DNA from 3 places in the Planococcus beijingensis genome. Region 2 is predicted to be linked to each of the others. Evidence: predicted binding sites of a transcription regulator. Region 2 holds the regulator's gene; each other region holds the start of a gene.

Region 1 (7,954 bases), on a different contig from region 2:
GTACTTGTTCCATGCGCATTGATATAACCGACTTCCGTTGTTTCAACACCGGCATCTGCTAAAGCTTGTGCCATTGCACGGGCCGCTCCTTCTCCACCTTCAGCAGGAGCTGTAATATGGTGGGCATCGCCAGTCGAGCCGTACCCGACCACTTCCGCATAGATTTTGGCGCCACGTGCTTTTGCGTGTTCATATTCTTCAAGGATAACAATCCCTGCACCTTCACCGATAACGAAACCATCGCGGTTCTTATCGAATGGACGGGATGCTGTAGCTGCATCCGGATTGGTCGTCAATGCCGTATTGGCTGTAAAGCCGGCTACAGACAATTGCGTGATCGGTGCTTCAGCGCCACCCGAAATCATTACATCTGCGTCTCCGCGCTGGATGACTTTAAAAGCATCTCCAATTGAGTTGGTGCCGGACGCACAGGCAGTCACCGAGCAGGAGTTGATGGCTTTTGCGCCAAAGTAAATCGATACTTGCCCTGAAGCCATATCAGGAATAATCATTGGAATCAGGAACGGGCTGATGCGGCGGACGCCTCTTGTATTCAACACATTCATCTGGTTTTCAATAGTTTCCATTCCGCCGATGCCAGAACCGATCCAAACTCCCGTACGCAAAGCTGTATTGTCATCCAGTTCAAGGTCAGCATCTTTCATGGCCATAATGGAGGCTGCTAACGCATAATGCGTAAAACGGTCCATTTTCCGGGCATCTTTCTTTTCTACATAATCTTCCATTGAAAAACCTTCTACTTCAGCTGCCACTTTTGCTGAATACAAATCTGCATCCAATCTAGTTAAGGGACCGACACCGGATTTCCCGCTTTTTACAGCTTCCCAGGTTGTTTCGATGTTATTGCCTAAAGGTGTTACAGCACCAATTCCCGTAATAACTACACGGCGATTATCCATTCTATCTTCTTCCTTTCGCATAGCTGATTATTTGCCCCACTTCATTGCAATTGCTCCCCAAGTCAAGCCACCACCGAATCCAACCATGACGATGACATCGTCATCTTTGACACGGCCTTCTTCAATGTCTTCAACAAGAGAAATCGGAATTGAAGCTGCTGAAGTGTTGCCATACTTGTGAATCGTTTTCGACATTTTTTCAATCGGAAGCCCCAAGCGTTCTCTGGATGCTTCCATAATTCGAATATTCGCTTGATGTGGAATCAGAAAATCGACGTCCTCTTTCTGCAATCCCGCTTTTTCAATAACATTTACAGCAGATTCACCCATCTGGCGAACTGCAAACTTGAATACTTCCCGGCCGTTCATCTGCAGATGATCTTCTTCATCTTGGAACAGGTGCTTGCCGCCAGACCCATCAGCACCTAATTCAAAGGACAGAATCCCTCTTCCTTCGGATACTTTCCCGATGACTGCGGCTCCCGCTCCGTCACCGAAAAGGACAGCCGTATTACGGTCTTCCCAGTTGGTGATTTTTGATAATTTCTCGACGCCCACAACCAGAATATATTTATAAACATCATTGTCGATGAATTGTTTTGCTGTGATAACTCCATACATAAAGCCGGCACATGCTGCTGAAATATCCATAGCTGCAGCATTGACAGCGCCAATTTCCTGCTGGATGACACAAGACATCGATGGGAATGGCTGATCCGGCGTTACGGTCGCCACCAGGATCAAACCAATTTCAGCAGGATCGATTCCAGCATCTTGAATCGCTTTTTGCGCAGCTTCACGAGCCATATGAGAAGTATCCTGATCCTCTCTAGCGATCCGGCGTTCTTCTATGCCTGTCATTGTTCGAATCCATTCGTCACTGGTATCCATCCGCTGCTCTAATTGAAAATTCGTCAATTTATCTTCAGGCAAGCATCTGCCCATACCGATTATGCCAGCATTCATTTTATATCCCTCATTTCACTTGTCATCATATATTAGTACCTGGTGTTAATAATACGTCATCTATCCTTTAATTTCAACTAACTGACATATTTCCGACAAAAAATCTTCAATCTCTCCAATCTTTCTTTCTGTCTGTCGGAGCTTGTGCTATGATTAATCTAGATATTCTATGTAGAGGTGAAACTAGATGCAATATATTGGAACGTTCTTATGGTCATTCTTATTGATTTCATTGGTCAACTATGTGGTAAGTGCAGTACAAAACGTACCCTTCGACTTCATGATCGGCGTTTACATTTCAGTCGGAGTTTCAATCATGATCTTCGTTATGTCAGCTGTCATTCCTAATGAACCAGCTCCTGAAAAGCATTAATAGAAAAAGAAGCGTAAACCGGCTAGCCGGTTTACGCTTCTTTTTTGTTGATGATGATTTGCTTGTTGTCGCCCATAGTCAATTCCAACTCTGTATTTGCGACGATTCCACCTTTGATCAATTCACGGGCGATATTCGTTTCGATATTTCGCTGGATAAACCGTTTTAATGGCCGTGCCCCGAATACCGGATCGGTTCCAGCTTCGACGATATAGTCGATGACGGAATCATCCACTGTCAGCTTGATTTGCTGCTGACTGATGCGGGCTGCCAATTCAGCGATCATCTTCTTGGCAATGCCGTAGAAATGAGTGTTGTTGAGCGCATGGAAAATGACGATGTCATCAATGCGGTTCAACAGCTCCGGTTTGAAATGTCTGCGCAATTCGCTCATGACAATGTCTTCAATATCATGTTCATTGCTCGTATCGCTGATGTGGGCTGATCCGATATTGGAAGTCATGATCACTACCGTGTTCGAGAAGTTGATTAAGCGCCCTTGGCTGTCGGTGATGCGCCCGTCATCCAGAATCTGCAACAGGATATTGGCGACATCCGGGTGGGCTTTTTCAATTTCATCAAGCAACACGACAGAATAAGGGTTGCGGCGTACCGCTTCGGTCAACTGTCCACCCTCTTCATAGCCGATGTATCCTGGCGGCGCTCCGACCAAACGGGATACACTGTGTTTTTCCATATACTCGGACATGTCGATTCGGATAAAATGATCTTCCGAATCAAACAGATTTGCAGCAAGAGACTTGGCCAATTCGGTTTTACCGACACCGGTCGGACCTAGGAAAATAAATGAACCAATCGGTTTCTTCTCATCCTTGATGCCTGCCCGCGCTCTCCATACAGCTTCCGTCACCAGTTCAACTGCCTTATCTTGTCCGATGACACGTTCTTTTAAGGTCTCGCCTAAGCGAAGCAATTTTTCACGTTCACCTTCCACCAATTTGGTTACCGGGATTCCAGTCCATCTGGCGACAATGCCGGCAATTTCTTCTTCCGTCACTTCTTCACGCAACAACCGTTCAGCGCCGTCTTTTTCAAGGTTGGCTTCGAGCGCTACCAATTCCTTTTCCAGTTCCGGAATCTTGCCATGCTGCAGAACGGCTGCCGCATTCAAATCATAGCGGTTTTCCGCATCTTCCAGCTGGCGGCGGAACTGATCCAATTGTTCCCGCTTTTCCTGGATTTTCTTCAACGACTCTTTTTCTTCTGTCCACTGATTTTTCATATCTGCAGAAGAATCGCGCAGCTCCGTGATTTCTTTACGCAAAGTATCCAAGCGTGTTTTGCTGGCTGCATCGGTTTCTTTCATCAATGCCTGCTCTTCGATTTCAAGCTGCATAAGGCGGCGCGTCACTTCATCCAATTCCTGCGGCATGGAATCGATTTCCGTCCGGATCATCGCACAAGCCTCATCGATCAAATCAATGGCTTTGTCCGGCAAAAAGCGTTCAGTGATGTACCGATCCGACATAGCAGCCGCAGCTACAATGGCACGGTCATGTATCCGCACAGCATGGTGCAGTTCAAAACGTTCCTTCAAACCGCGCAAAATCGACACCGTGTCTTCTACAGAAGGCTCTCTTACCATTACTTGCTGGAACCGGCGTTCCAAAGCCGGATCTTTTTCAATATGCATCCGGTATTCGTCCAATGTGGTCGCTCCGATGCAATATAATTCCCCTCGGGCAAGCATCGGTTTCAGCATATTTCCTGCATCCATCGCACCTTCAGTTTTACCCGCTCCGACGATGGTATGAATTTCATCAATAAACAGGATGATCTGTCCTTCACTGTCTTTGACCTGTTTTAAAACACCTTTCAACCGTTCCTCAAATTCCCCCCGGTACTTGGCTCCAGCAATCAATGCGCTCATATCAAGCTCATAGATGGTCCGGTTTTTCAACCCTTCCGGTACGTCATTGCGGACAATTCGCTGTGCCAATCCTTCAACGATCGCCGTTTTGCCGACACCCGGTTCGCCGATCAATACCGGATTGTTTTTGGTTTTCCGCGACAGGATGCGGATGACATTACGGATTTCCTGGTCTCGTCCGATGACAGGATCCATTTTCCCTGATTGGGCTTGCTCCACCATATTGCGGCCAAACTGCTCCAACGGGGATTTTTGTTCTGTGTTATTTTGGAATTGAACCATAACAACCACACCTCTCAATTAGTTTGACTATCTTTGACTAATTAGATTATAGTCAAATTTTCAGGAATAAGCAATTATTTTGGTCCTAAAAAAGGCCGTTACGGAATAAAATCCATAACGGCCTTTCAAAAATAGATTATCTGACGCCAAGCGCCATTTTTGCGTAACGCGACATATGTTCTTTGCCCCATACCGGCTGCCAGACGATTTTAACATCGACTTCTTCCACTTCAGGCAGCTCATATAATGCTTCTTTGACCATTTGAACGATTTGAGGTCCCATCGGGCAACCCATTGACGTTAATGTCATGGTAACCACTGCAAATCCGTCTTCTGTAACCATTACATCATATACAAGGCCCAAATTGACAATATCGACACCCAATTCAGGATCGATTACTGTTTCTAAGGCACCCATCATGCTGTCTTTCATATCTTGATCCATTCAGAATCCCTCCCTTTACTGTTAGTACCATCTTAACAAACTTTCACTGGAAATGAAATTTACACGCTTATTCCAGCAAATACTTAGCCAGCCAGTTTGTTGCTTCAAGCATGCCGGTCCGGCTCACCGCATGTCCCGCTTCGCGTTCACGCTTGAATTCGATCTTCTCAGGGATCGCTTCATATTGTTGTTTCAATTCTTTATACAAGCGATATGTCGGTTCAAATGGAACCGTGACATCCTGTTCCCCATGCCAGAAATAAATCGGGCGTCCATTGAATTTCTCCAAATGGCGGCGGCTGTCAAAAATAGCTAAAGTCGACAGCATCTTTTCGCGTTCTTCTTCACTGATCGGCAACTGGAAACCTCTCTTTTCGTATTGGGCCATCTGTGCCTGTGCCAATTCCACATAGTTTCCGGCACCCATCATCACTGCGGCCGCTTTGATCCACGGATAGACCGTCATTGCGCCCAGCGTCGTAATACCGCCCATTGATGTACCGCCTACTGCTGGTTCACCGGCCATCAATCCGCGTTTATGTAATTCATCCCGCAGAAATGCCAATTCTTCAATTGATGTCAACACGATTTCCCAAAATCGTAAGCTTATCTGGACTCCATCCAATCCTTCACTTCGTTCTCCGTGGAGATGGGAATCAGGTAAAATCACACGGATTCCTTTATCAGCCAATTGGTATGCATAATGCAGATTATGCTCTTTAGCACTCGTATGTCCATGAAAAAAAATAACGGTCGGCAACTCTTTTGCATCCTGTTCCGGGGTTATGTTCAGCAATGGGATATGTCCCCAGACTTGTCGTTCAACTCTCATCTCAAATCACTTCCTTCATTAGTAATCCTACCAATCTTAACCTTATCCAGCAAATGTCAATCTACTTCCCAAAAAACCCTGTCGATTTTCTCAAGATTTTTTGACGAAACCCTCGTATTATCGCTACACTAGTAGTATAGAGAAAGGAGTCGGCTATTTATGAAGCAACATTTGATTGTTCTAGATTTAGATGGAACCTTATTAACCGATCAAAAAGTCATTTCACCCAAAACGAAACTGACTTTAAATAAAGCACTTGAAGCAGGGCATCAAGTTATGATTGCCACTGGGCGTCCATACCGTTCAAGCGAACCGTATTACAAAGAATTGGGGTTGACGACACCAATCGTCAACTTCAATGGAGCTTTTGTGCATCATCCAGCCAATCAGCATTGGGGCATGCACCATAACCCGATCGGGCTCGACGTTGTCCATGAAGTGGTCGAATCCATGCACAACTATGAATTCCACAATATCGTCGCTGAAGTATTGGATGATGTCTATGTCCATCACCACGATGAAAAACTAATGGATATCTTCCGGTTCGGTGATCCGACCATCACCACGGGTGACTTGCGAAATTACTTAAAAACAGATCCAACTTCTATTCTGATTCATGCACCTTTTGAACGCGTACAGGAAATTCATGATCATCTCTCTTCTGTCCATGCGGAAGTCATCGATCATCGTCGCTGGGGAGCTCCTTGGCACGTCATTGAAATTGTCAAAAGCGGAATGAGCAAAGCTGTCGGACTTGACCGCGTCTCTAAATCGCTCGGGATTTCACGGGAAAACATCATTGCATTCGGCGACGAAGACAATGACCTGGAAATGATAGATTTTGCAGGCGTCGGAGTTGCAATGGGCAACGCCATTGATCCGTTGAAGAACATAGCTAACGAAATAACTTTAACCAATAATGAAGACGGCATCGCTGAATTGCTGATCGATCGATTGAAATTGTAAAAGAAAAGGGGGATTTACATGAGACTATTTGCTGACAGCGCATCTGATTTGCCGAAAGATTTTTTTGAAAATGAAAACGTCGTTTTATTTCCGCTTCGTGTCCATATCGGAAATCAGGATTATGAAGATGTAAGAGGCATTCAATCCATTAAAGTATTTGATGATATCCGTTCAGGCAATCATCCCAAAACATCACAAGTATCACCTGAAGAAATGCTGTCCGCTTTTGAGAAGTTAGCAAAAGATGGTGATGAAGGTTATTACATCGCCTTTTCGTCTGAACTATCAGGCACTTACAGTACAGCCGTAATGGTCTCAGATCAAGTACGCGAGGAATACCCGGAAATGAAGCTCACCATTCTTGATTCTAAAGCAGCATCCCTCGGCTACGGGCTTCTGGTGAAAGAAGCTGCAAAAATGCGGGATGACGGCCAACCGTTAAACAAAATTATAGAAAAAACCCGTTTTATGGCCGACCACCTGGAAAGCCTATTTACTGTCGAGGATTTGGATTATATGGCCAAAGGCGGACGCATCTCTAAAGGCAGCGCTTTTGTAGGCGGGTTATTGAACATCAAACCATTGCTCCACGTAGAAGACGGCAAATTGGTGCCGATTGAAAAATTGCGCGGACGCAAAAAAGTCATCAAGCGAATGATTGAATTGATGAAAGAACGCGGAAGCCAATTAGACCAGCAAACAATTGCCATCAGCCATGGAGATGATGAAGAATTCGCCAATACTTTAAAAGAAGAAATTGAAGAAAACTTCCATCCCCAAAAAGTCGAAATCCATATGATTGGTTCGGTTATTGCTGCACATACTGGCCCCGGCACATTGGCTTTATTCTTCTTCAACAAAATTGAATAAGGAAAGGGCTGACTATCTTATGAAAAAAATAGTCGTTGTCGGTGCAGTTGGCGGTGGAGCAACAGTAGCCGGCCAAATTCGTTTTTATGATCCGGATGCACACATCGTAGTATTCGACCGTGAGTCGACCATGTCCTACGCAGCCTGCGGCACTCCTTACGTCATTGGCGGTGTCATCGAAGATGAACGATCTATCATCATGACCGATCCGGAAAAATTCAAAAAGAAACGCGATGTCAATGTTAAGTTGCAGCATGAAGTGTTGAAAATCGATCGTGAAGGCAAGAAGGTCCACGTTCGAAACTTAGTAACCGGCGAGCAATTCCAAGAGTCGTATGACGCCTTAATCTTGTCTCCTGGCGGTTCTGCTGTGATGCCTGATGTAAAAGGTATGGAGTCTTCGAAAGTT
Region 2 (7,954 bases):
ACGGCTTTTTTCTTTGATGAAAAAAACGTTGTTCTATAAAAGTTATTTATAATAATTGAGAATCAGGATTGAAGAGGATGTGAAATGGGAAAAGCAGGAGTGAGGTGAGGATTATGAAACCCGGTATTTATAGAGTCGAAGCTATTGATAAAAGAACAGCATTGTTAAAAACAATTGAAAATGGGGAAGAACAGTATACTTTTCCAATAACAGATTTTACTCATAATGTTTCAGTTGGCGATGTAGTGGAGGTCTGGCAGGAAGGCATTAAGTGGAAGACTAAGTACATGGAAGAAAAAACAGAATCTGTATCCAGCCATGCAAAAGATTTTGTGAAAAGAATATTGGATCAGGAATAAACAGGAAGTCTTGAAGCGAAATTGCTTCGGGACTTTTTTGATTGTAAATTCTGATTCGTACTATTTGATATCCGCAAAAAGCTTGGTGTATAATTAAGTCAAATATAGTCAAAGTCAACTTTGACATATTATGTATCGAAGAGGTGAAAGCGATGCGGAATATTTCGGATGTAATAGAAGGTTATTTGAAGCAGGTTATCGAATTAAGCGAGAGAGACCATATTGAAATTAAACGCAGTGAAGTAGCTGAAAAGTTTCAATGTGTTCCTTCTCAAATAAACTACGTCATCAATACTCGATTTACAGTTGACCGTGGATATTTGGTAGAAAGTAAGCGCGGTGGTGGCGGGTATATTCGAATTAAACGAATCAGGCTTCATCAAAAATCAGATGTAATCGCAGATGTGATTCAGCGCTTAGAACATGGTGCCACTCAAGTAATGGCAGAAGATATTGTTTTTAGGCTGCTGGATGAAGAGGTTATTTCTAAAAGAGAAGCAAAGCTGATTCTCAGTGCTGTAGATCGCGCGACGCTGCTTTTGCCTCTTCCGACGCGTGATGAAGTCCGAGCTCGTATTCTTATAGCGATGCTCTTTACAATTAAGTATCAAACCACGATATAAAGGGGTGAAAAGATGATTTGCGATCAATGCGGAGAACGTTCTGCATCAGTAATAGTTAAACAACAGCAACAAGGACAGATAACGGAGCTTCATTTATGCCATATCTGTGCAGCTGAAAACCATAGCATTAATATTGCTTTTGAACAGGATCCATTGGCTATTCATCAGCTATTATCAAATTGGTTCCCTAATTCGCAGGCATCCGTTAACCCTGTCAGAAAAGAAGCGGTGACCTGTCCATCCTGCGGATTTAGTTTTCCGAAGTTCCTGCAGCTTGGCAAGTTTGGTTGTGCTTCTTGTTATGATGCATTTTCCTCCCAATTGGATGAAATATTTAAAAGGTTTCATAATGGGAATACAGAACACACTGGGAAGATCCCTGCTTCTTATGGCACAACTTTAAAAATAAAAAAAGAAATAGAGGAACTGCGCAAGCAAATGCAGGTTTCTGTGAGTGAAGAGGATTTTGAGGAAGCTGCACGGCTAAGAGATGAAGTAAAAGTTTTGAGTTCCAAGCTTGAGGGAGGTGCTTCCAATGGCAGTTGAACGGTTTCTCCAACCTCGAGCAAGCAGCTGGATGGCGAATGATGGAGAGAATGTTGATATTGCAATGAGTACAAGAATCCGGTTGGCTAGAAATTTAGAGAATTTCAAGTTTCCGTATTCTTTTACTGAAGATGAGGCACTTAAAGTAGATAAAGAGATTTCATCTGTATTACTGGATAAAGGTGGCGAGTTGGACTATACTTTCAGCCATATCAGTATTGAAGAACTTGCTAAACTCCAAAAGGAAGTACTGGTGGAAAAGCACCTAATCAGTCCTTATCTGGCCAATAGCCAACATTCCGGTTCTGTTTTATTGTCTGATAACGAAGAGCTGAGTATTATGGTAAATGAAGAGGATCATTTGCGGATACAAAGTCTGCAGTCAGGATTCCATCTTCAGAAAGCGTATAAGATAGCGAATGAGTTAGATTCCTTATTGGAAAAGAACTTATCTTATGCCTTTCACGAAAAATACGGCTACTTAACTAGTTGCCCTACGAATGTAGGGACTGGAATGAGGGCTTCAGTCATGCTCCATTTGCCGGCATTGACGATGTCCCATCAAATTCAACGGATCATTCCAGCAATTTCAAGGCTTGGCATGGTAGTTCGTGGCATTTATGGTGAAGGCAGTGAAGCATTAGGAAATGTTTATCAAATATCCAATCAATTGACGCTAGGTAAGTCTGAGTACGAAATTCTTCAGGATTTGGAGAATATGACAGAACAGATTATCCAACAGGAACGCAAAGCGCGGGAAGCAATTCTGTTGAATTCGCCGCTGGTGTTGGAAGATCGTGTCTATCGGTCACTTGGGACTCTTACCCATTCGAGACTGCTGACGACGGAAGAAGCTGCCACTTGTTTGTCAGATGTTCGATTGGGTATTGATTTAAAGATGATCCAAGATGTAGACATGTCGATTTTAAATGAATTGATGATTTTTATGCAGCCGGCCTTCCTGCAGCAATATGCAGATAAGCCGCTGCAGCCGAAAGAACGCGATTTTGCCCGGGCGAAGCTGTTCCGGGAGCGATTGAATAAAGAAGGTATAAATAGTGAAGGAGAGGATCTTGCATGATGTTTAATCGATTTACACAACGCGCACAAAAAGTTCTTCAGTTAGCTCAAGAAGAGGCCATTCGCATGAAACATGAATCAATCGGTACAGAGCACATTCTTCTCGGTTTAATTCGCGAAGGCGGCGGTATTGCTGCTAAAGCTCTGGAAGCGATTGAAGTGAATACACAATTGATTGAAGAAGGCGTTAAGGAACTTGTCGGTGTCGGCGAAAAAGATGTGGGCCCGATTGTGCATTATACGCCGAGAGCGAAAAAAGTCATTGAATTGTCAGTAGATGAGTCCCGCAAATTGGGCCATTCTTATATTGGTACAGAACACTTGCTGTTGGCGTTGATTCGCGAAGGTGAAGGCGTTGCAGCGCGTGTATTAGGTAATGCAGGCGTCAGCTTGAACAAAGCACGCCAGCAGGTGTTGCAGCTTCTGGGCAACAATGAACAGGCGTCTACAGGCACAAGCCCGAATGCTTCGGCAAATACCCCGACGCTGGATGGCCTGGCACGTGATTTGACTCAGGTGGCCCGTGATGGCGGCTTGGATCCGGTCATCGGCCGCAGTGATGAAATCACACGCGTTATTGAAGTATTGAGCCGCAGAACGAAAAACAATCCTGTATTGATCGGGGAACCAGGTGTCGGTAAAACAGCGATTGCAGAAGGTTTGGCTCAACAGATCGTCAACAATGAAATCCCGGAAACTTTGCGCGACAAGCGCGTTATGGTCTTGGATATGGGTACAGTGGTTGCTGGAACCAAATACCGTGGCGAGTTTGAAGATCGCTTGAAAAAAGTGATGGATGAAATTCGCCAAGCGGGCAATGTCATTCTCTTCATTGATGAGCTTCACACGTTAATCGGAGCAGGTGGGGCAGAAGGTGCGATTGATGCATCCAATATCCTGAAACCTTCCCTATCGCGTGGAGAACTTCAGTGTATCGGTGCTACAACTTTGGATGAGTACCGCAAGTACATTGAAAAAGATGCGGCTCTTGAACGCCGTTTCCAACCGATTCAAGTGGATGAGCCTACTGTTGAAGAGTCGATTCAGATTATCCGCGGATTGCGTGATCGCTATGAAGCGCATCACCGTGTGAAAATCACGGATGAAGCAATTGAAGCGGCAGCTAAAATGTCAGACCGCTACATTTCGGATCGTTTCCTTCCGGATAAAGCGATTGACCTGATTGATGAGGCAGGCTCTAAAGTAAGACTTCGCTCTTATACAACTCCACCAGATTTGAAGGAGTTGGAAGCACGCTTGGAAGCTGCACGTTCTGAGAAAAATGAAGCAGTGCAAAGCCAGGAATTTGAAAAAGCGGCTTCGCTCCGTGATGCAGAACAGAAATTGCAGAACCAATTAGATAAAACGAAGAAAGAATGGAAAGAAAAGCAAGGCAAAGAAGAGTCTGAAGTAACAGTGGAGGACATTGCGAAAGTCGTGTCCATGTGGACCGGCATTCCGGTTTCAAAACTGGCTCAAACAGAATCTGATAAATTGCTCAACCTGGAATCGATTCTTCACAACCGCATCATCGGGCAGGAAGAAGCTGTTACATCGATTTCGAAAGCGATCCGTCGTGCTCGTGCTGGATTGAAAGATCCTAAACGTCCAATCGGCTCATTTATTTTCCTTGGACCAACAGGTGTCGGTAAAACGGAATTGGCACGTGCACTCGCTGAATCTATGTTCGGGGATGAAGATGCGATGATCCGCATTGATATGTCCGAGTATATGGAAAGACATTCGACATCACGTCTGGTCGGTTCACCTCCAGGATATGTGGGCTATGAAGAAGGCGGACAGTTGACTGAAAAAGTTCGCAGAAAACCATATTCAGTGGTCTTGCTTGATGAAATTGAAAAAGCTCACCCTGATGTCTTCAATATCTTGCTGCAAGTCCTTGAAGATGGCCGTTTGACGGATTCTAAAGGCCGCAGAGTCGATTTCCGCAACACTGTCATCATCATGACGTCAAACGTTGGTGCAGAAGAGCTGAAATACAATAAATACGTCGGATTCAATTTAGAGGATTCGAAAACAGATTATAAAGACATGAAAGGCAAAATGCTTGCTGAATTGAAGAAAGCATTCCGCCCAGAGTTCTTGAACCGTATTGATGACATGATCGTCTTCCACTCTCTTGAAAAAGAGAACTTGAGAGAGATCGTGAATTTGATGACCAAGCAATTGGTGGAACGCTTGAAAGAGCAGGATATCGATTTGGAGCTGACCGATGCTGCGCTTGAAAAAGTCGCTAAAGAAGGATATGACCCGGAATACGGGGCGCGTCCACTTCGTCGTTCTCTTCAAAAACACGTGGAAGACCGCTTGTCAGAAGAGTTGTTAAAAGGTACAGCCCTCTCAGGCCAACGCATTATCTTCGATGTGGAGGACGATGACTTCATCGTTCGCACAAAAGCAACAGAAGAAGTGAAAGAAGCGGTAGTGGAAAAACAATAAGAACATTCCGCTCGCCGGAGACGCTCTCCGGCGAGCGGTTTTTCTATTTTAGGAGGTACACATGGCTAAGAAAAAGACGAAATTCATCTGTCAGTCTTGTGGCTATGAATCAGCCAGATGGATGGGGAAATGTCCGGGTTGTGCGGCATGGAATACGATGACTGAGGAAATGGAAGTGGCTGCACCGAAAGGGACACGCGGCGCTTTTCAGCACAGTGCATCGGTTCCTCAGAAAGCGACGCCGATCAATGCCATTGAAACACAGGATGAACCAAGAGTAGAAACAGAATTGAGTGAATTGAACCGTGTCCTCGGCGGGGGAATTGTGCCGGGCTCGCTGGTGCTGATTGGTGGAGATCCGGGTATCGGTAAATCGACTTTGCTGTTACAGGTATCGGCGATGCTTGCCAATAGCGGAAGCCGGGTATTATACATTTCCGGAGAAGAATCAATCCGCCAGACCAAGTTGCGGGCAGAACGTCTCGATGCTTCGTCTTCAGAGCTGTTCATTTATGCAGAAACGAATCTTGAATTGATTCATCATACCATTGAAGATGTAGCTCCTGATTTTGTCATTGTCGATTCGATTCAAACGGTTCACCACCCTGAAGTGACTTCTGCGCCAGGCAGTGTGACACAGGTTAGGGAAAGTACGGCCGAATTGATGCGGATTGCAAAAACGAAGAATATTGCCATTTTCCTCGTGGGCCACGTAACAAAAGAAGGCCAGATTGCAGGGCCGCGTATCTTGGAGCATATGGTGGATACTGTTCTGTATTTCGAAGGTGAACGCCATCATACGTACCGGATTTTGCGCAGCGTCAAAAACCGTTTTGGCTCGACCAATGAAATCGCTATTTTCGAGATGCTCCAGAGCGGCTTGAAAGAAGTGTTGAACCCATCTGAACTGTTCCTGCAGGAGCGGACGAGTGGTTCAGCCGGTTCGACAGTCGTCGCTTCAATGGAAGGCACACGTCCGATATTAGTTGAAATTCAGGCGTTGGTGACGCCATCGAGTTTCAACTATCCGAAACGCATGGCAACAGGCATCGATGTCAACCGTGTGTCGCTGCTGATGGCTGTGCTGGAAAAACGGGTGGGCATGCTGCTGCAGTCACAGGATGCGTACATCAAAGTGGCAGGCGGCGTGAAGCTGGATGAACCCGCTATCGATTTAGCTGTTCTCGCAAGCATTGTTTCCAGTTTCCGTGACAAGGCTCCAAATGTGTACGATTGCATCATCGGCGAAGTAGGATTGACCGGTGAAGTAAGGCGTGTGTCGCGTATTGAACAGCGCGTGCAGGAAGCAGCTAAGCTCGGCTTTAAACGGGCAATTGTTCCAGCGTCAAATTTAGGTGGTTGGGATTATCCGGAAGGGATTCGCGTAGTCGGTGTAGAAAGTGTTAATGATGCGTTAAAAGAGATTTTTCCACAGTAAGGAGGCTATATGCCTCCTTTTATTTCTAAATAAGGGTCATTAAAGCGTTTCAGATTTAAAATGTGTATAATTAAAAAAGGAGGTGGAGCGCGTGTTAAGACCTATTATTAAAATTATGTTTTTACTTATTGGTGCGACAGTCGGAATCTTATTATTGCCATCTGCATTTGAACTTATTCCCCTTCTCGACAATCCATGGATCAGTAACCCTTACGTAGCAGCAATTGTTGGTGCTCTGGTCTTTTTCCTGTTATCTTTATTATTTGTAGATTCTTTGATAAATTTCATGAAGTGGATGGAAGAGAAACTGCTTCATGCACCGACGCCGGATTTATTGTTCGGTACGGTTGGAATGATTATTGGCCTTGTGGTGGCGTTCCTGATTGGCTTTGCGCTGAGTACCGTTGATATTCCATTGGTGGCCACTGTGGCACCGTTAATATTATCTGTAGTGCTTGGTTATTTAGGTTTTCAGGTAGGCTTCCAAAAACGCGAAGAAATGCTGACGATGTTGACGCCGGCGAAGTTTGCCCCGGTGAAAAAGCTGGAGCCGGAAGAACCGGTTGAGAAAGTGTCTTATAAGCTGCTTGATACCAGTGTCATCATTGATGGTCGGATTGCGGACATCTCGGCAACTGGTTTTATGGAAGGCACCTTTGTCGTTCCGCAATTTGTGTTATCTGAGCTTCAGCATATTGCCGATTCTTCGGACACGCTGAAACGGACGCGCGGCAGGAGAGGCTTGGACATTTTGAAACGGCTTCAAAGTGAACGCGTAGATGCGATTATGATTACAGAAGAAAGCTTTGACGAAGTCAGCGAAGTCGATTTAAAATTGATGCGCGCTGCAAAAAAAATGGGCGGCAAAGTGGTCACCAATGATTTTAATCTCAATAAAGTATGTGAACTTCATAATGTACCTGTCTTGAATATCAATGACTTGGCAAACGCTGTGAAACCGGTTGTGATTCCGGGGGAAGATATGCATGTAGTGGTCATCAAAGACGGCAAAGAGCAAAATCAGGGTGTAGCTTATCTGGATGATGGCACGATGATTGTGATTGAAGATGGCAAAGGGTTTATTGGCCAGGCGATCAATGTCACTGTCACCAGCGTTTTACAGACTTCTGCAGGACGGATGATTTTTGCGAAGCCGCGAGACGGCAAACAAACTGCAACAAATTGATAAAGGATGTTATCCAATGAACTATACAGTCGTCCTGCCTGCTGCCGGCAGCGGGAAACGAATGAAAGCAGATAAAAATAAATTATTGCTCGAACTTTTCGGCAAACCGATTTTTCTCTATACGCTGGAAGTTTTTGAGCGGGATCCGAATTGCGAGGCTATTTGGCTGGCGGTAAAAGAGCACGAACGGGAACTGATCGAAGAGTATGTAAAACGCTATGATATTACGAAAGTGAAAGGGTACGCTGCAGGTGGAACGGAG
Region 3 (7,954 bases), on a different contig from region 2:
TTGGACATCCCACCACCAGGAGATATCCGAAATGTGCTGGCTGCATTATCGGATACAGAACCATTGGTAGCGGAAATGTTCCAGTACCGCTTCAAGCATTCCTTGGATTTGGATGGCCATTCCTTGGGTAATTTGATGCTTGCAGCTTTGACGGATATTACCGGCGATTTTTCTCATGCCGTCCGTGAAATGAGCCGTGTATTGAGTGTCAATGGCACTGTTTTGCCTGCGGCCAATCAAATTGTAACGCTCAATGCAGAGTTGGAAGACGGCACGATCATCAAAGGCGAATCCAAGATTCCTGCATATTTGCAGCCGATTAAACGGGTGTTCATCGAACCCCGTGATGTAAAAGCACTGCCTGCTGCGATAGCGGCCATTGAAAACGCCGATGTGATCGTTGTCGGACCGGGTTCTTTGTACACCAGTATTTTGCCGAATCTACTCGTAAAAGATATTAAAAAAGCAGTTCTTGCGGCAAAGGCGAAGAAGATTTATATCTGTAATTTAATGACACAAGCGGGCGAAACGTATGAATATACAGCCTCTGACCACGTACAGGCACTTTATGACCATGTCGGCGAAAGATTTTTGGATGCGATTCTGCTAGATAAAGTCCAAGTGCCGCCGGTTGTTGCCGAACGCTACAAAAAAGAAAAAGCATGGCCGGTGGAATATGACGAAGAGAAGCTGAAAGAGATGGGCCTCGAAGTCCACCGAAAAGACATCGCCAATATCTTTGGAGAAATAGTGCGGCATGAGCCGATGAAAGTGGCAGAATGGTTATTTGAATATGCTGGGGGCCGTGCCAGCGAAGATTCAAAGCAGCTTTACTTCTAGTGCTTTGAAAGGGGGAACGAATTTTGTCTTTTGCATCGGAAACAAAAAAAGAAATGACACAGATAGAAGTGGATGATTGTTGTGGAAAGGCAGAACTTTCCGCTATGATCCGGATGAACGGCACATTGTCGTTTTCCAATCGGCAATTAAGCTTGGATATCCAGACTGAAAATGCGGCAATTGCCCGTCGTATCTATACCTTATTGAAACGTTTCTACAAGCCGTATCCTGTCGAATTGCTCGTCAGAAAAAAGATGCGTTTAAAAAAGAACAATATCTATATTTGCAGAATTCGGGAAGGTGCCAAGCATATCCTTGAAGACCTGGAGATATTGACAGAAGGGTTTCAATTCCAGCACCAAATTGTTAAAACATTGATTGAAAAAAATTGCTGCAAACGCTCTTACTTGCGGGGGGCCTTCTTGGCTGGCGGATCTGTCAACAATCCTGAAACATCCTCCTACCATTTGGAAATCTACTCTCTTTATAAAGACCATGCAGATTCTTTGGTTGATCTAATGAACGAATTCCATTTGAACAGCAAAATGATCGAACGGAAAAAAGGGTTTGTGACGTACTTGAAAGAAGCCGAAAAAATCTCGGATTTCCTGAGCATCACTGGCGCGCATTCCGCTTTATTGAAATTTGAAGATGTCCGAATCATTCGGGACATGCGCAACAGCGTGAATCGTCTCGTGAATTGTGAGACGGCCAACTTGAACAAAACCATCGACGCCGCATTGCGTCAAGTGGAGAACATCCGTTTTATCGATGAAGCAATTGGAATCGATCAATTGCCTGAACGATTGCGTGAAATTGCCCGACTTCGGGTAGAGTATCAAGACGTCACCTTGAAAGAGTTGGGTGAAATGGTGTCTGGTGGAACAGTCAGTAAGTCAGGTGTCAATCACCGGCTGCGGAAAATCGATGAAATCGCTGCATCGTTGAGAAATGGAGAAATGATCGGCCGCTAAATGCCGGCTGTTCTTTCATATATAAGAGAGTGAAGTTTTAGAGGAGGATAAGTATGGTTGAAAAACAGGTGAAAGTATTATTGAAATCAGGTCTTCAAGCAAGACAGGCTGCTTTATTTGTTCAAGAAGCGAACAGATACACAGCGGATATCTACTTGGAAAAAGACAATAAAAAAGTAAACGCTAAAAGCATCATGGGAATCATGAGCCTAGCCATCAGCAAAGGCACACTCATCACGATTTCAGCAGACGGCTTGGACGAGGAAAAAGCGGTTCAGTCGCTTTCTGGAATTATCGAGCAGGAAGCTTGATCACCTCTGATTAGAGCAAATAAAAACCTCACAGCCCAATGGCTGTGAGGTTTTTGTTTTAGATATCTTTTTTGTGGTTTTCAGGCAATTTGCTGCGTGTGATGACTTGGTCGATCAAGCCATATTCAAGCGCGCGTTCTGCTGTCATGAAGTTATCGCGGTCCGTATCTTTGGAAATGACTTCGATTGGTTGTCCTGTGCGTTCAGACAAGATCTGGTTCAATTTCTCGCGAAGATGAAGAATGCGTTTCGCTGCAATTTCAATTTCAGTCGCTTGGCCTTGAGCACCACCAAGAGGCTGGTGAATCATGACTTCGGCATTCGGCAATGCAAGGCGTTTGCCTTTTGTGCCAGCTGCCAAAAGGAATGCACCCATTGAAGCTGCCATACCGATACAAATTGTCTGTACGTCTGGACGGATAAACTGCATTGTATCGTAAATTGCCATACCGGCTGTGATGCTGCCGCCTGGGCTGTTGATGTAAATGGAAATGTCTTTGTCCGGATCTTCCGCTTCAAGGAACAGAAGCTGCGCGACGATTGAATTCGCAACATTATCATCAATTCCGCTGCCCAGCATAATAACACGGTCTTTCAACAAACGTGAATAAATGTCATAAGCACGTTCGCCTCGGCTTGTTTGTTCGATTACTGTAGGAATTAAGTTCATAGAATAGTTCCTCCTCGATTAAGTGGTGTGCAAACAATGCTGAAAGTTCTCTCAGCTGTACTATTATCATACACATGATGGTCAATGAAGGTCAAATCTAACGAATTAAAAAAATGGACTTGATTAAGTCAGAATGGTTTTGTATAATAGAAAAGTCGCTAATAGCGAATACGCCCTCGTAGTGTAATGGATCACACGTAAGATTCCGGTTCTTGAGATGGGGGTTCGATTCCCTCCGAGGGCATCAATAAACAGGAAAGTCCGTTTTGCCGTTTAATCGGCGATGCGGGCTTTTTTTTGGTTGCCATATGCAAAGATGCGAAAAATCGCTTATGGATGGAATCTTCTGTTCAGAGGTTAAATGAGCTATACTACGAAAGATATGTAAAAAGTTTACATGCATAATTATAACGAAATATTATTACGTAGTATCGAAAAGAGGGAAGCTGGATGAAGAAATTAGTGATTTCCAATCTAAGTGTAACCTTATGGATTAGAGGTGGATTCGGTTTGAATAGAGAAAAGTATTTTGAAGAAAATCCAGGTGCTTCTGAAGTGTTGGCCATCAATTTCGGAATGGATAATGAAGAATGAAGAAAAAAATTATCCTTTTGAGTGCATTAGGGATTTTCCTGATGGCTGTTCCTGTCAACGCAATCGATTTCCCGGAACTAACCAATGATATTTATGTACAGGATATTTCTGATGTTCTATCCGATGAAGCTGAAGAAGAATTGCGCCTTTTAGGTAAAAACTTAGAAGATGCGACGACTGCCCAGATTGCTGTGATGGCCATTCCTTCGCTGGAAGGAGAGGCTATTGAAAGCTATGCTTTAGAAGCTCTGCGCCATTACGAAATTGGTTCTGAAGAAGAAAATAACGGTGTTCTGATGGTAGTTTCGACAGGCGACCGTGAAATCTATATCGCTACGGGCTACGGTCTTGAAGGTGTTTTGCCGGATGCTAAGGTAGGGCGGATATTGGATGATTACGCCGTGCCGTATTTGAAGAAAGATCAATTCGACCAAGGCATTAGGAATACCTATACAGCGCTTTATCATGAAGTGACAGCAGAATATAGCCAAAATGTTGAAGCTGCCGCTACCCAGACTGGAGCATCCCAAGTTCCTGCTTATGAGCCCCGTGAAAAATGGCCGCTTCATCGTGTCATTATAGCCATCGTCATTGGCATTTGGATTGTTGTGGCCTTATTTGGAGATGGTGCAGGAAGAGGCAATGGCAAAAAATCCAGAAGTGGCCGGTTGAGAGGCCAATCACGGAGCGGTAGTGCCAGAAAAAGCTCTGGAGGCAGCAGACCCCGCAGAGGTGGAGGAGGTTCTGGTGGAGGCGGCGGTGCAAAACGGAAATTTTAACTAATGATGAGATAAATTGAAAGTTGGCCAGATGAAATTATTTGAAATGCTAGGGATTTTCCAGCCCATTCTGCCTGAATAGATTAGGTGGGAAGTCATATTTTTCAATTTAGAGAAATCACATTCTAAAGAAATTGCGCAGCTAGCATCTGTCTACTCCTTCTTTTCAGGCCTATTCCAAAAAGAAACGTTTAAAAAGTCGTGTGGTAAGGGAAATGATTACTAGTACATACTAGTTAAAGAGGTGGAGCATTTGAGGAAATTGTTGATTCCTATTATTATTGTAATTGCATTAATTGCCATTGTGGCAGCCATTCTTGTGCCAAGCTACAATGGTTTTGTCCAGCTTGAAGAGGACGTCAACCAGTCGTATGCCCAGATTGAAAACCAGCTGCAGCGCAGGTTGGATCTGATCCCGAACCTGGTGGAAACAGTGAAAGGCTTCGCTGATCAAGAACAGGATGTCATCGACAGTGTAACGGAAGCCCGTTCGAACTTGGCCGGTGCGGAAGGCGTCAGTGAACAGGCGGAAGCAGATGCTGAATTGAGCGGGGCATTGAGCCGCTTGCTTGTCGTAGTGGAAAATTACCCAGAGATCCGCTCTAGCGAAAATTTCCAGCAGCTGTCGGATGAACTGGCCGGTACGGAAAATCGCATCGCGGTAGCCCGCCAAGATTATAATGCAACCGTTTCGGAATTTAACCGTAAAGCCAGAAGTTTTCCGGGGAACATGATTGCTGGTATTTTCGGATTTGATGAAAAAGAATACTTCGAAGCAGATCCGGATGCATCCGAAGCACCTGAAGTCGATTTTGGAACAGATGAGGATGAACAATGAGACGCAGAATAGCGCTCCTATGCTTCCTGCTGCTGATGGTCAGCGGGCAAGGTGTTGCAGCTGACTTTCCGGAATTGACGAATGATATTTACGTTCAGGATGAAGTCGGTATTTTGTCAGAACAGCAAAAAGAGGAGCTGCGCCAATTAGGTCGTGGTCTGGAAGATGCGACTAGTGCCCAGATCATGGTACTGGTAATTCCCACGCTTGAAGGTGAACCGATTGAAAGTTACGCCAATCAGGCGTTCCGTCATTATGGCGTCGGTTCGGAAGAAGAAAACAACGGAATTCTGGTAGTTCTGTCACTGGATGAACCGAATGACCGGGAAATTTATGTGGAAATCGGTTACGGTCTGGAAGGCGCATTGCCGGATGGGAAAGTCGGCCGGATTTTGGATGAATACGCTATTCCTTATTTGAGCCAGGGCAATTACAGTGAAGGCGTCATCAATTTGTATGAAGTCCTGTATCAGGAAGTTGCCGCTGAATATCAATGGAATGGTGAACCTGTAGAACCGCAGGCAGCGGCTACCCAACAGCAGCAAGAAGGACTTCCGCCATTCATGACCATCCTGATTGTTTCTGCTATTCTCATCCTTATTACCGGAGGAGGCGGAGGCAAAGGCGGCGGCCGTGGCAGGCGTATGGGCCGCAGAACAATTTACATGGGTCCAGGAAACTTTGGCGGCGGTTTTGGTGGTGGCGGTTTCGGAGGCGGTGGTTTCCGTGGAGGCGGAGGCGGCATGTCTGGAGGCGGCGGTGCCGGGCGAGGCTTCTAAAAGTATAAGCTAATGCTTTTTAGAGAAAGAAGGAATCCAATGTTTACCCTGTATACGCGCGCCAATTGTCCACTTTGTGATGAAGCTAAGTTGATGATTCAATTGGTAAATGAAGACTTTCCATTGTCGTACAAAGAAATCGATATCGAAAGTGATGATGAATTGCATGAAAAATACATGCTGATGATTCCGGTTTTGGAAAAAGACAATGAGGTTTTGCTGTACGGCAATATCGGTTATGTAGATTTATTGGAAGCGTTAGAAAGTTAACGCTTCTTTTTGTTTGCAATTGATAGAAAGATTCGGTAGAATGAATTTAGTGGGACATAAAATTATTTAATGGGACAAAAAACGTCCAACTGGAATGGAGTGAACAAATGGATGCTTTATCTGCTGCTCAGCAAAAGCTGATGCCAGAAATGTCCGAACTCCTGAAAAAACGGTACCAGATTTTACAGACCATCAATTTGGAACAACCGATCGGCAGGCGAACGTTAAGTGAAGTTGCCGGAGCTACAGAGCGTGAAATTAGGAAAGAAACCGATCTGCTGCGCAATCAGCAGTTGATTGAAATGAAAACGGCGGGCATGACGGTTACTTCGCAAGGATTGGAAGTACTGGAAGAGCTGAAAGTTTTCGTGCGTGAACTGTCCGGGCTGACTGATATGGAAATTCAGCTGCAGTCGATATTAGGAATTTCAAAAGTGGTGATTTTGCCACAAGACAGTGATGAAATTCCAGCAGTAAAATCCCATATCGGCAAAGAAGCCGCCCGGCTTTTGGAAGCATTATTCGGGCGCTGTAAGAAAATAGCCGTTACCGGGGGCAGCACGATGGCAGCCATTTCGAAAGAATTATCCATCGGCAAGCCGGATCGGACACTTCAATTTATCGCAGCCCGCGGTGGGCTTGGAGAAGATGTCCTGCATCAGGCAAACACCATTGCCGCCGCTTTTGCGGAAAAAACAGGCGGTTCGTTCAAAACTCTTTACTTGCCTGATCACTTAAGCGCTGAAGCATTTGCAATGATGATGAAAGAGCCAGTGATCAAGGAAATGATGGACTTGTATGATCAGACTGATGTAGTGGTCCATGGCATAGGCAATGCGGAAGAAATGGCGGTTCGTCGGCATTCTTCATTGGAAGAGGTAGAAAAGATACGGTCTGGCGGAGCAATCAGTGAGGCTTTTGGCTATTATTTCGACAAAGATGGAAAAATTGTTTATCGGATCCGCACAGCGGGGATTCAATTGGAGCAGGTACAAAAAGCTTCAACAATTTTGGCAGTTGCTGGTGGAGGTTCCAAGGCAAGGGCAATCTTATCTTATTTCAACAATGCACCGACGCCGACAGTGTTGATCACTGACGAAGGAGCAGCACGAAAAATACTTGAATTGACTAAAAAATTGGAGGAATAGTAAATGACTTTAAAATTAGCAATTAACGGATTTGGACGTATTGGACGCATCGTATTTCGTGGGGCAATGGCAAACGAAGAAGTGGAAGTTGTAGCAGTAAATGACTTGACTGACGCAAAAATGCTGGCTCACCTTCTAAAATATGATTCAATTCACGGAACATTGGATGCTGAAGTTTCAGCAGAAGGTGATAACATTGTCGTAAACGGCAAAACAATCCGCGTATTCTCTGAAAAAGATCCTTCAAACCTTCCATGGGGAGAGCTTGGCGTAGATATCGTTGTTGAATCTACTGGATTCTTCACAGATACAGCTTCTGCTTCAAAACACATCGAAGCTGGCGCGAAAAAAGTTATCGTTTCAGCACCAGGCAAAAACGGCATGAAGACACTTGTTATGGGTGTTAACCATGACACGTACAACCCTGAAGAACACGATGTTGTATCGAACGCATCTTGTACAACAAACGGCCTTGCTGGAATGTCAAAAGTGTTGAACGATCGTTTCGGCATCAAGCATGCAATGATGACAACAATCCATTCATACACAAATGACCAGATTCTATTGGATTCTCCGCACAAAGATTTCCGCCGCGCACGTGCAGCAGCTGAATCCATGATTCCAACAACTACTGGTGCAGCTACTGCAGTGGCTAAAGTATTGCCTGAATTGGAAGGCAAAATTGATGGAATGGCAATCCGCGTTCCGACACCAAACGTTTCATTGATCGACTTGGTTGCACATCTTGAAA

The links. The regulator CtsR, encoded in region 2, represses protease genes until heat stress. The targets are predictions, from matches to a motif close to ATGGTCAATAAAGGTCAAACA.
Region 1: a site for CtsR is predicted at 4,453-4,473, ahead of IRE19_RS03080 (ATP-dependent Clp protease ATP-binding subunit). Genes of this name have one in related genera too.
Region 3: a site for CtsR is predicted at 2,873-2,893, ahead of clpP (ATP-dependent Clp endopeptidase proteolytic subunit ClpP). Genes of this name have one in related genera too.

Annotation. Positions count from the first base shown of each region.
Region 1 covers NZ_JADHDZ010000001.1:663,428-671,381, reverse strand. Annotated here, with positions in the region: gene fabF (beta-ketoacyl-ACP synthase II) at 1-920, opposite strand, end outside; gene IRE19_RS03090 (beta-ketoacyl-ACP synthase III) at 948-1,886, opposite strand; gene IRE19_RS03085 (YjzD family protein) at 2,074-2,259, shown strand; gene IRE19_RS03080 (ATP-dependent Clp protease ATP-binding subunit) at 2,291-4,432, opposite strand; gene IRE19_RS03075 (metal-sulfur cluster assembly factor) at 4,569-4,877, opposite strand; gene IRE19_RS03070 (prolyl oligopeptidase family serine peptidase) at 4,945-5,709, opposite strand; gene IRE19_RS03065 (Cof-type HAD-IIB family hydrolase) at 5,869-6,675, shown strand; gene IRE19_RS03060 (DegV family protein) at 6,694-7,545, shown strand; gene IRE19_RS03055 (CoA-disulfide reductase) at 7,565-7,954, shown strand, end outside.
Region 2 covers NZ_JADHDZ010000011.1:51-8,004, forward strand. Annotated here, with positions in the region: gene IRE19_RS17585 (hypothetical protein) at 114-359, shown strand; gene IRE19_RS17590 (CtsR family transcriptional regulator) at 512-982, shown strand; gene IRE19_RS17595 (UvrB/UvrC motif-containing protein) at 995-1,528, shown strand; gene mcsB (protein-arginine kinase McsB) at 1,518-2,609, shown strand; gene IRE19_RS17605 (ATP-dependent Clp protease ATP-binding subunit) at 2,606-5,068, shown strand; gene radA (DNA repair protein RadA) at 5,130-6,506, shown strand; gene IRE19_RS17615 (PIN/TRAM domain-containing protein) at 6,598-7,692, shown strand; gene ispD (2-C-methyl-D-erythritol 4-phosphate cytidylyltransferase) at 7,709-7,954, shown strand, end outside.
Region 3 covers NZ_JADHDZ010000006.1:107,192-115,145, forward strand. Annotated here, with positions in the region: gene IRE19_RS14775 (gluconeogenesis factor YvcK family protein) at 1-840, shown strand, start outside; gene whiA (DNA-binding protein WhiA) at 864-1,814, shown strand; gene IRE19_RS14785 (HPr family phosphocarrier protein) at 1,868-2,125, shown strand; gene clpP (ATP-dependent Clp endopeptidase proteolytic subunit ClpP) at 2,184-2,795, opposite strand; tRNA gene IRE19_RS14795 (tRNA-Arg) at 2,968-3,039, shown strand; gene IRE19_RS14800 (hypothetical protein) at 3,246-3,389, shown strand; gene IRE19_RS14805 (TPM domain-containing protein) at 3,386-4,168, shown strand; gene IRE19_RS14810 (LemA family protein) at 4,422-5,006, shown strand; gene IRE19_RS14815 (TPM domain-containing protein) at 5,003-5,785, shown strand; gene IRE19_RS14820 (glutaredoxin family protein) at 5,825-6,055, shown strand; gene IRE19_RS14825 (sugar-binding transcriptional regulator) at 6,163-7,203, shown strand; gene gap (type I glyceraldehyde-3-phosphate dehydrogenase) at 7,207-7,954, shown strand, end outside.